DNA from 2 places in the Streptomyces sp. 3N207 genome. Region 1 is predicted to be linked to the other one. Evidence: riboswitches for the same ligand, from Rfam matches in the RefSeq annotation. Region 1 holds a riboswitch; the other holds the start of a gene.
The links. A riboswitch is a leader RNA that binds a small molecule or an ion and turns the genes downstream of it on or off. The one in region 1 is predicted to bind cobalamin.
Positions count from the first base shown of each region.

Region 1 (4,174 bases):
ACGAGTTCGACCCGGTAGCCGAGCGCTACATCACAGTGGACCCGATGAAGGAGGCCCGCTGGTACCCCACCCAGCTCACCCTCCAGGACGGCAGGGTGCTGGCCGTCTCCGGGCTCGACGACATCGGCCAGGTCGTCCCCGGCAAGAACGAGATCTACAACCCGAGGACCAAGAAGTGGCACTACATGCCCAGGACGCGCTTCTTCCCCACCTACCCCGGGCTTCATCTGATCGGTGAGAACCGGGTCTTCTACAGCGGCACCACCGCCGGCTACGGCCCCGCCGACAAGGGCCGCGTCCCCGGCATCTGGAATCTGCGGACAAACAGGTTCACCAAGATCCCCGGCATGAGCGACCCGGACATCCTGGAAACGGCAATGTCCGTACCGCTGCCGCCCACCCAGTCCCGGAAGTTCATCGTCGAGGGCGGCGGCGGGGTCGGCGAGTCCGACAAGACGACGGACAAGACCCGCATCGTGGACCTCAACTCCGACACTCCGCGCTTCCACGACGGCCCCAGGCTGTACGACAAGGTCCGCTACCCCAGCAGCGTGATCCTGCCGGACGACACCGTGCTGACGACCAACGGCTCCGGCCGGTACCGCGGCAAGAGCGACAGCAACGTGCTGAAGGCCGGGATCTACCACCCGAAGAGCAACACGTTCAAGGAGGCCGCCGCCCCTCTCGTCGGCCGCAACTACCACTTCGGCGGACTGCTGCTGCCCGACGGCCGGGTGATGACCTTCGGCTCGGACTCGCTGTACGCGGACAAGGCCGACACCAAGCCGGGGCAGTTCGACCAGCGCATCGAGATCTACACACCGCCGTATCTCCACAAGGGAAAGCAGCAGCCGGAGCTGCGGAAGGCCGACAGCAGCCCTCGGACGCTGGCGCCCGGCGCGCGTATCTCCCTCAAGAGCAAGGACGCCGCCTCGCTGAAGAAGCTCCGGCTGGTACGGCCCGGCTCCTTCACCCACGTCACCAACGTGGAGCAGTCGTCCGTGGCACTGAAGATGAAGAAGTCCCCTGATGGGACGGTCACCACCACCATCCCGGACGACCCGTCACTGGTGACGCCGGGTTGGTGGATGGTCTTCGGCGTGGACGGGAACGGCGTCCCTTCCAAGGCCCAGTGGGTCAAGGTGAGCGTCGACCCCGATGCGGCCCACCCTCCGGTGACCGCGGGCAACCCGAAGTAGGGCGACGCGCCCCGAAGGGGCGCGGGGAACTGCGCGAGCAACGAGAACGCACCCGCAGCCTGCAACCGACAGCCAGGGGCAGCCCCTCCCCAGCACAGGGCGGGAGGGCTACCCCTTGGCGTTGCGGGCCAACTCCAGCGCGTAGGACGGCCACCAAGTACCCGGCGCAGGACCCCCACGGCACTGGCCGTCCGACTCCCCGGGGCGCTTGATCCACAGATAGGCGTCCACCGCCTTGTTCCCCGTCCTGGTGGTGGGCGCCTCGCCCAGCGCCCGCCCGGGCGGGTTGCACCAGCCCTCGTGCCCGCCACCGCGCAGCGGCCCGTTGCCGTTCCGGCTGGTGTCGACGACGAACGGCTTGTCGCCGACCATCGAGGACAACCGCTTGCCGTACGCCACGTTCGAGGTGGTCGTCTGGAAGTTGGAGACGTTCAGCGCGAACCCGTCGGCCGCGCCGATCCCCGCCCGGTTGAGCGGTTCGACCAGCCCGCCCGGATCGCGGACCCAGTCCGGGTTGCCGGCGTCCAGATAGACCTTCGTACGGGGGAGTTTTCCGAGCCGGGTGACGGTGTCGTGGAGGAGCTGGTAACGCTCCTCGCGCTGCTGTGGCGCGGCGCAGTCGCCGGAGACCGTGTGGGCCAGGGCGTCCGGCTCCACGATCACCGTGGCCGTCCGGTTCCCGATGCCCTCCGCGACCCCGTCCAGCCAACTGCGGTACGCCGCCGCGTCCTTCGCGCCGCCCTTGCTGTACTGCCCGCAGTCGCGGTGCGGGATGTTGTAGAGGACGAGCAGCGCGGCGCGGTCAGCGGCGGCAGCGGCCTTGGTGACGCGGGCGGTGTGGCCGCGGGGGTCCTTCGCGTCGATCCACTCCGCCACCGGCTGCCGGGCAATCTTCGCGAGCTGCCTGGCCCGTGCGGAACTGCCGTCCTTCGCATAGGCGCGGGCCTGCCGTGCGGCGCTGCCCTGGGGGTTCACCCAGTACGGGGCAACGGACTTGGGGCGCTGCCGAACCGTCGAATCCGCCGACTGCTCACCGTCGTCCGAACCGCCGTCCGACGACGAGCAGCCGGCCAGCAGCAGGGCCGCTGCCAGGGCGCTTCCCGCGACGACTCGGGCGCGGGCACCCAACGTGTGCGCCGTACGCGAGCATCGGGCGCCGTTTCTGGCGCTGCCGTACATCCACTCCCCCTCGGGTGTACTCCGGCCGCCGACCGGACCGCGACCGGCCGTCTGCCGGACCGCTGACGGGCCTTGACGTCGCCCCATCGTGTCACAGGGCCCCCGCCGCGCGGCCGGGTTCCGCACCCGGTGTGACGGAGCCCTTATTGACAGTGCGCATGACAGGCTGGGAGTCTCCCGGACGGCACACTTCCATATTGAGGCGACAGAGCTCAGGAACCCGGTGCAACTCCGGGACGGTCCCGCCACTGTGTCCGCAGCCGCCCCCGACGGCTGCGGGAGTCAGGAACTGGCCTGTCGCTTCTCCACCGATGGGGCGTGGAAACCCCAGGAGGAGGCATGCGGATGTCCCCGCACACCGTCGGCACGACCGTCGCACCCGAGAGCGCCGCCGCACACCCGGCGACCGTCAGGACCCGCGACTGGCTCATCGTCGCCGCCGCCGCGATCGTCGCACTGATCGCGCTGTACGCCGTCTTCGTCGACAACGGCAACCTCGTCTCCGCCACCGGCTCCTATCTGCACGAGTTCTCGCACGACGGCCGTCATCTGTTCGGCGCCCCCTGCCACTGACCGATCGGGGGTCGCTCGTCATGTCCGTCTCCGCACAGCCAACTCCCTACCCCCTGCTGTCCCTTCTCGGCCGCGGCCTCGCGGCCGGCGGGGTCGCGGGGCTGGCCTCGGGACTGTTCTCGCTGCTGCTCGCCGAGCCCGTGATGGACCGGGCCATCCGGCTCGAGGAGAAACGCTCGGCGGCGGAAGCCGCCGCACACACGCACGCGGGCCACGGTGGGCACAGCCATGCCGCCGAGGCCGAGGAGCTCTTCAGCCGGGGCACCCAGCACTTCGGACTGGTGGTCACCGCCGTGGTGGCGGGGCTGGCGATCGGGGTGTTCTTCACCCTGGCCTACGCCTTGTCCCCCAGCCTCCGGCCGGGAGGTGCCCCCAACCGCTCGGCGGCCCGGAACGACGGCCGCGACTGGCAGCGCGCCATGGGCCTGGCCGGTGCGGGGTTCCTCGCGCTGTCCCTGCTCCCGGCGCTGCGCTACCCGGCCAACCCGCCGGGTGTCGGTGACGGCGGCACCGTCGCCGAACGGCAGGGCCTGTGGGTGGCCGCGCTGGTCATCGGCGTACTGGGAATGGTGCTGGCGCGTCAGGTGCACCAGCGGCTCGGACAGGCCGGGCACGGCCTCCCGGTACGCCAGTTGGGAGCCGCGGTGGCTGTCGTCGCCACCCTGGCGGCGCTCTTCCTGCTGCCGGACAACCCGGACCAGGTCCCGGTGCCCGCCACCCTGCTGTGGGACTTCCGGGTGCTCTCACTGGGCGGGCACCTGGTCCTGTGGGCCGTGCTCGGCGCCGTGTTCGCGGCCCCGGCACTGCGTCGGCAGCCGTCCGCAGAGCGGGAGGACCGGTCCGAGCCGGCGTCCGCCTCGGCGGTCTCCTGAGGTCGGCAGCGGGCCGAGAGCTCGTCAGCAGCGGACGAGCTCTCGGCTTCAGACCCGGTCGACGAGGTCCGCGATCGAGTCGACGACGCGGGAAGGGCGGTACGGGTAGCGCTCGACCTCGTCGGGCCTGGTCAGCCCGGTCAGCACCAGGAAGGTCTCCAGGCCCGCCTCCATACCGGCCCGGACGTCGGTGTCCATCCGGTCGCCGATCATCGCGCTGGTCTCGGAGTGGGCGCCGATCGCATTGAGCCCGGCGCGCATCATCAGCGGGTTGGGCTTGCCGACGAAGTAGGGGTGCTGCCCTGTGGCCTTGGTGATGAGGGCGGCGACCGAGCCGGTTGCGGGCAGCGC
Region 1 is NZ_JBQQBV010000006.1:161,294-165,467, reverse strand. Features, by position in the region: gene ACTWP9_RS12195 (galactose oxidase-like domain-containing protein) at 1-1,199, shown strand, start outside; gene ACTWP9_RS12190 (glycoside hydrolase family 6 protein) at 1,308-2,378, opposite strand; cobalamin riboswitch at 2,569-2,690, shown strand; gene ACTWP9_RS12185 (CbtB domain-containing protein) at 2,718-2,951, shown strand; gene ACTWP9_RS12180 (CbtA family protein) at 2,972-3,823, shown strand; gene ACTWP9_RS12175 (HAD-IIA family hydrolase) at 3,872-4,174, opposite strand, start outside.

Region 2 (4,174 bases), on a different contig from region 1:
TGCGGGCCGCGGTCACCAGGTTTTCCAGTGAGGCCCTGGTTTCGGTCCAGCCGCGGGTCTTCAGGCCGCAGTCAGGGTTGACCCAGAGCCGTTCGGCCGGGATGGCCTCCAGGCCCTTGCGGAGGAGCGCCGCCATTTCCTCGGCTCCCGGGACCCGCGGTGAGTGGATGTCGTACACACCGGGGCCCGCCTCACGCGGGTAGCCGTGGCCGGCCAGTTCGTCCGCGACCTGCATATGGGAGCGGGCGGCCTCCAGGCTGATGACATCGGCGTCCAGGGCGGCTATCGCTTCGATGATGTCGCCGAACTCCGCGTAGCACATATGGGTGTGGATCTGGGTGTCCGGGCGCACACCGCTGGTGGTGAGCCGGAACGCCGCCGTCGCCCACGCCAGATAACCGGGCCGGTCGGCGGTGCGCAGCGGCAGCGTCTCGCGCAGGGCCGGCTCGTCGACCTGAATGACGGCGGTCCCCGCGGCCTCCAGCTCGCAGACCTCGTCGCGCAGCGCCAGGGCCACCTGGCGCGCCGTCTCGGACACCGGCTGGTCGTCCCGTACGAACGACCAGGCGAGCATGGTCACCGGGCCGGTGAGCATGCCCTTGACCGGGCGGGAGGTCAGCGACTGGGCGTACCGCGTCCAGCGGACCGACAACGGCCGCCGGCGCGCGACGTCGCCCGCGAGGATCGGCGGGCGCACATAGCGGGTGCCGTACGACTGGACCCAGCCGTGCCGGGTGGCGAGGTAGCCGGTGAGCTGTTCGGCGAAGTACTGCACCATGTCGTTGCGTTCGGGCTCACCGTGCACCAGCACATCGAGCCCGGCGCGCTCCTGGAAGCCGACCACCTCGCGGATCTCGGCCGCGATCCGCTCCTCGTAGGCGGCCTCGTCGATCCGGCCGGCCCGCAGGTCGGCACGGGCCGCACGCAGCTCGGCCGTCTGCGGGAACGACCCGATGGTGGTGGTCGGCAGCGGCGGCAGACCGAGCCGGGTGCGCTGCGCCGCCGTGCGCTGTGCGTACGGCAGCGCCCGCCGGGTGTCCGCGTCGGCTACGGCGGCTGAGCGGGCCCGTACGGTCTTGTCGTGCGTGAGCGGTGAGGCCGCACGGGAGGCCAGATCGGCGCGGTTGGCGGCGAGCTCGGCGCCGATCGCGCCGGTCCCCTCGGACAGCCCGCGCGCCAGCGTGACCGCCTCGGCCGCCTTCTGCCGCGCGAACGCCAGCCAGCGGGCCACCTGCGGGTCGATATGGCGCTCGGCGCGGGCGTCCAGCGGCACGTGCAGCAGCGAGCAGGAGGCCGCCACATCCACCCGCTCGGCGAGGCCCAGCAGAGTGGCGAGGGTGGCGATGGACCGCTCGTAGTCGTTGATCCACACATTGCGGCCGTCGATCACGCCCGCGACCAGCCGCTTCCCGGGCAGCCCGCCGACCGCGGCGAGCGCGTCCAGGTTGCCGGCGGCCGGGCCCGTGAAGTCCAGCGCCAGGCCCTCCACGGGTGCCTTCGCCAGCACCGGCAGCGCCTCGCCGAGCCGGTCGAAGTAGGAGGCGACCAGCAGGCGGGGCCGGTCGCTGAGCGTACCGACCGCTCGGTATGCCTGTGCTGCCGCCTCCAGCTCGGCAGGCGTACGGTCCTGCACCAGCGCGGGCTCGTCAAGCTGCACCCACTGGGCGCCCGCGGCGCGCAGGTCGGCGAGCACTTCGGCGTAGACCGGCAGCAGCCGCTCCAGCAGTGTCAGCGGCTCGAAGTCGGGGGCGACGCCCGGCGCCGGTTTGGCCAGCAGAAGGTAGGTGACGGGCCCGACGAGCACCGGCCGGGCCGCCCTCAGGCCCAGCGCGAGGGCTTCCTTCAGCTCGGCGGTCTGCTTGCTCGCGTCAGCGCGGAAGACCGTGCCCGGTCCGAGCTCGGGCACCAGGTAGTGGTAGTTGGTGTCGAACCACTTGGTCATCTCCAGCGGCGCGGCGTCCTGCGTGCCGCGGGCCATGGCGAAGTACCCGGCCAACGGGTCCGCCGCCACGGCCTCCCGGTGCCGCTCGGGGAGGGCGCCGACCATGACGGTGGTGTCCAGCATGTGGTCGTAGTACGAGAAATCTCCGGTGGGCACCTCGTGGATGCCCGCCTCCGCCAGCTGCCGCCAGTTGGCGCTGCGCAGTCCGGCGGCCGTGGAGTGCAGGGCCTCGGCGGTGACGCGGCCCTTCCAGTAGCCCTCGATCGCCTTCTTCAGTTCGCGGTTCGGCCCCTGGCGGGGATAGCCGTGCACCGTGGCACGCACCGGTGCGGGCGGGGGAGTGGTGGCCGGGTTCGCTGCTGTCGCTGTCACGCAACTCTCCTTCGCGAGATGTCTCCAGCGCTCCCGGAAGAACGGGACGAGGATGCGAAGGGGGAGACCGCACGGAAGACGGAGCCGACGCGTGGCTGGTGTCCGCCGCCTTGTGCGCTGTGCTCTCCGACCCGCCCTCGAGGTCTCCGGGAGGACCGTACGCGTGTGGACGCGTACGGGCAGCGGGCAGGTCTTCGGACTCGCGGGCGCGCCTGCCGGTCTCCCGGCGGGCACCTACTGGCCGTCGCTTCCCGGACCGTCGGTCCAGTGCGTATGACGGCGGTCGTTCCCACTCACCGCTGCGGGGCAGTCCCGGATTTGCACCGGGTTCCCTCTTACGACGCCTCCCGTCTGGCGGACGGGGCGAACCAGCTGCGCGGCCCAGCATAGCTGGGGGGCCGTCGCGGGAGGGCTGGCCCGCGATTCCCGTGCGGGGTCGCCCCCTGCTGCGCTTGGGCAGTCTGCTCCCCCAGCCTCCGGCCGGGAGGTGCCCCCAGGGCGCAGGGTGGGCAAGCGCAGCACCGGCCACCGGGCCGCACCCGAGGGGCGCCCGCTGCGGGGTGCGGGGTGCGGCCGTCGCGCGGGTGCGGCCGCTTGTGCCCACCCGTTCCGCCCGTTGCGGAACGCCTGCCCACAAGCTAGTTGGCTCAGGGTTCCAGCAGGCGGGACTGCAGCCTGGTGCGGGTGGCGGGGGAGACTTTGAGGGCCTCCGTCAAATAGGTGTCCGCGTCGCCCCAGGTCTCGTCGATGGTGGCGAAGGCCGCGTGGAGGTAGGCGGCGCGGGCGTCGAAGAGAGGGGCGAGGAGTTCCAGGACCTCGGGGGACATTCCGGCCTTGGACTTGCTGCTGCGGTAGATCTTGTAGCGCCGGTGCGGCTGGTTGGACTGGAGGTAGTCCTCCTCGATGGCGGCCCGCTCGACGCCGAGCGCCAGCAGCGTGACGGCGATCGACAGACCGGCCCGGTCCTTGCCCGCGGCGCAGTGCATCAGGGCGGGCACGCTGTCCTCGGCGAGGGCATGCAGGATGCGGCTGTGCTCGGCGGTGCGCTCGCGGATCATGGTGCGGTAGGAGTCGGTCATCCGCTGGGCGGCGAGGCCGTCCCCGAGTATCGCCCGCAGCTGGTCCAGCTCGCCGTCCCGCACCAGCCGCCAGAACTCGGCCCCGTCGGCCGGGTCGGAGAGCGGGAGATTGACGTTGCGGACGCCCGGAAGCTCGATGTCGGGGCCGTCGAGCGCCTGGTCGGTGGAGTTGCGGAAGTCGAAGACCGTGTGCAGTTCGAGCTCGCCGAGGAAGGCGGCGTCCTCCGGCGTCGCGTGTGCCAGGTGCCCGCTGCGGAAGAGCATCCCGCGCCGCACTCGGCGCCCGTCCACCGTCGGCAGACCCCCGACGTCCCGGAAATTCCGTACCCCGGTCAGCACCGTATCGGCGGACTCCACACTCACGCGCGCTCCTAGCATTTGCGACGACCGTCCGTTCGACCATAAGGCATGGATGCCTGAGGCGATCAGCCCTTGGATGCGTGCACCCGACCGTAGCCTGACGGTGACTCAGGGTGATGATGAGGCCGGGTGTGATTCACCCCGTACGCGGCGCCGATCGATGGCGATACAGCCACGCTCACCACCCCCATGCCGCAGTGGTTCGGATGTGAACAATTCCATGAGCATCGGCGGCAGAACGCCGGGCTCGCGGTAGCCTCCGCGTATCGCCCAACTCCCTTTGCACTGCCGCGTATTCGGCTCACGCCCTACATGCGAGGAGTCTGGATTGAGTCACCTGCATTGGCGTGTGCGCGCTCTTGTGGGCGCGTATGCGGTGTCCGTCTACGGCAATTTTCTCAATCTGATCGCGTTGAGCCTG
Region 2 is NZ_JBQQBV010000002.1:478,667-482,840, forward strand. Features, by position in the region: gene metE (5-methyltetrahydropteroyltriglutamate--homocysteine S-methyltransferase) at 1-2,314, opposite strand, end outside; cobalamin riboswitch at 2,483-2,702, opposite strand; gene ACTWP9_RS04905 (tyrosine-protein phosphatase) at 2,962-3,771, opposite strand; gene ACTWP9_RS04910 (MFS transporter) at 4,082-4,174, shown strand, end outside.
Region 2: it holds a riboswitch for cobalamin, as region 1 does, so the genes downstream of both, metE (5-methyltetrahydropteroyltriglutamate--homocysteine S-methyltransferase) here and ACTWP9_RS12185 (CbtB domain-containing protein) in region 1, are expected to answer to the same signal.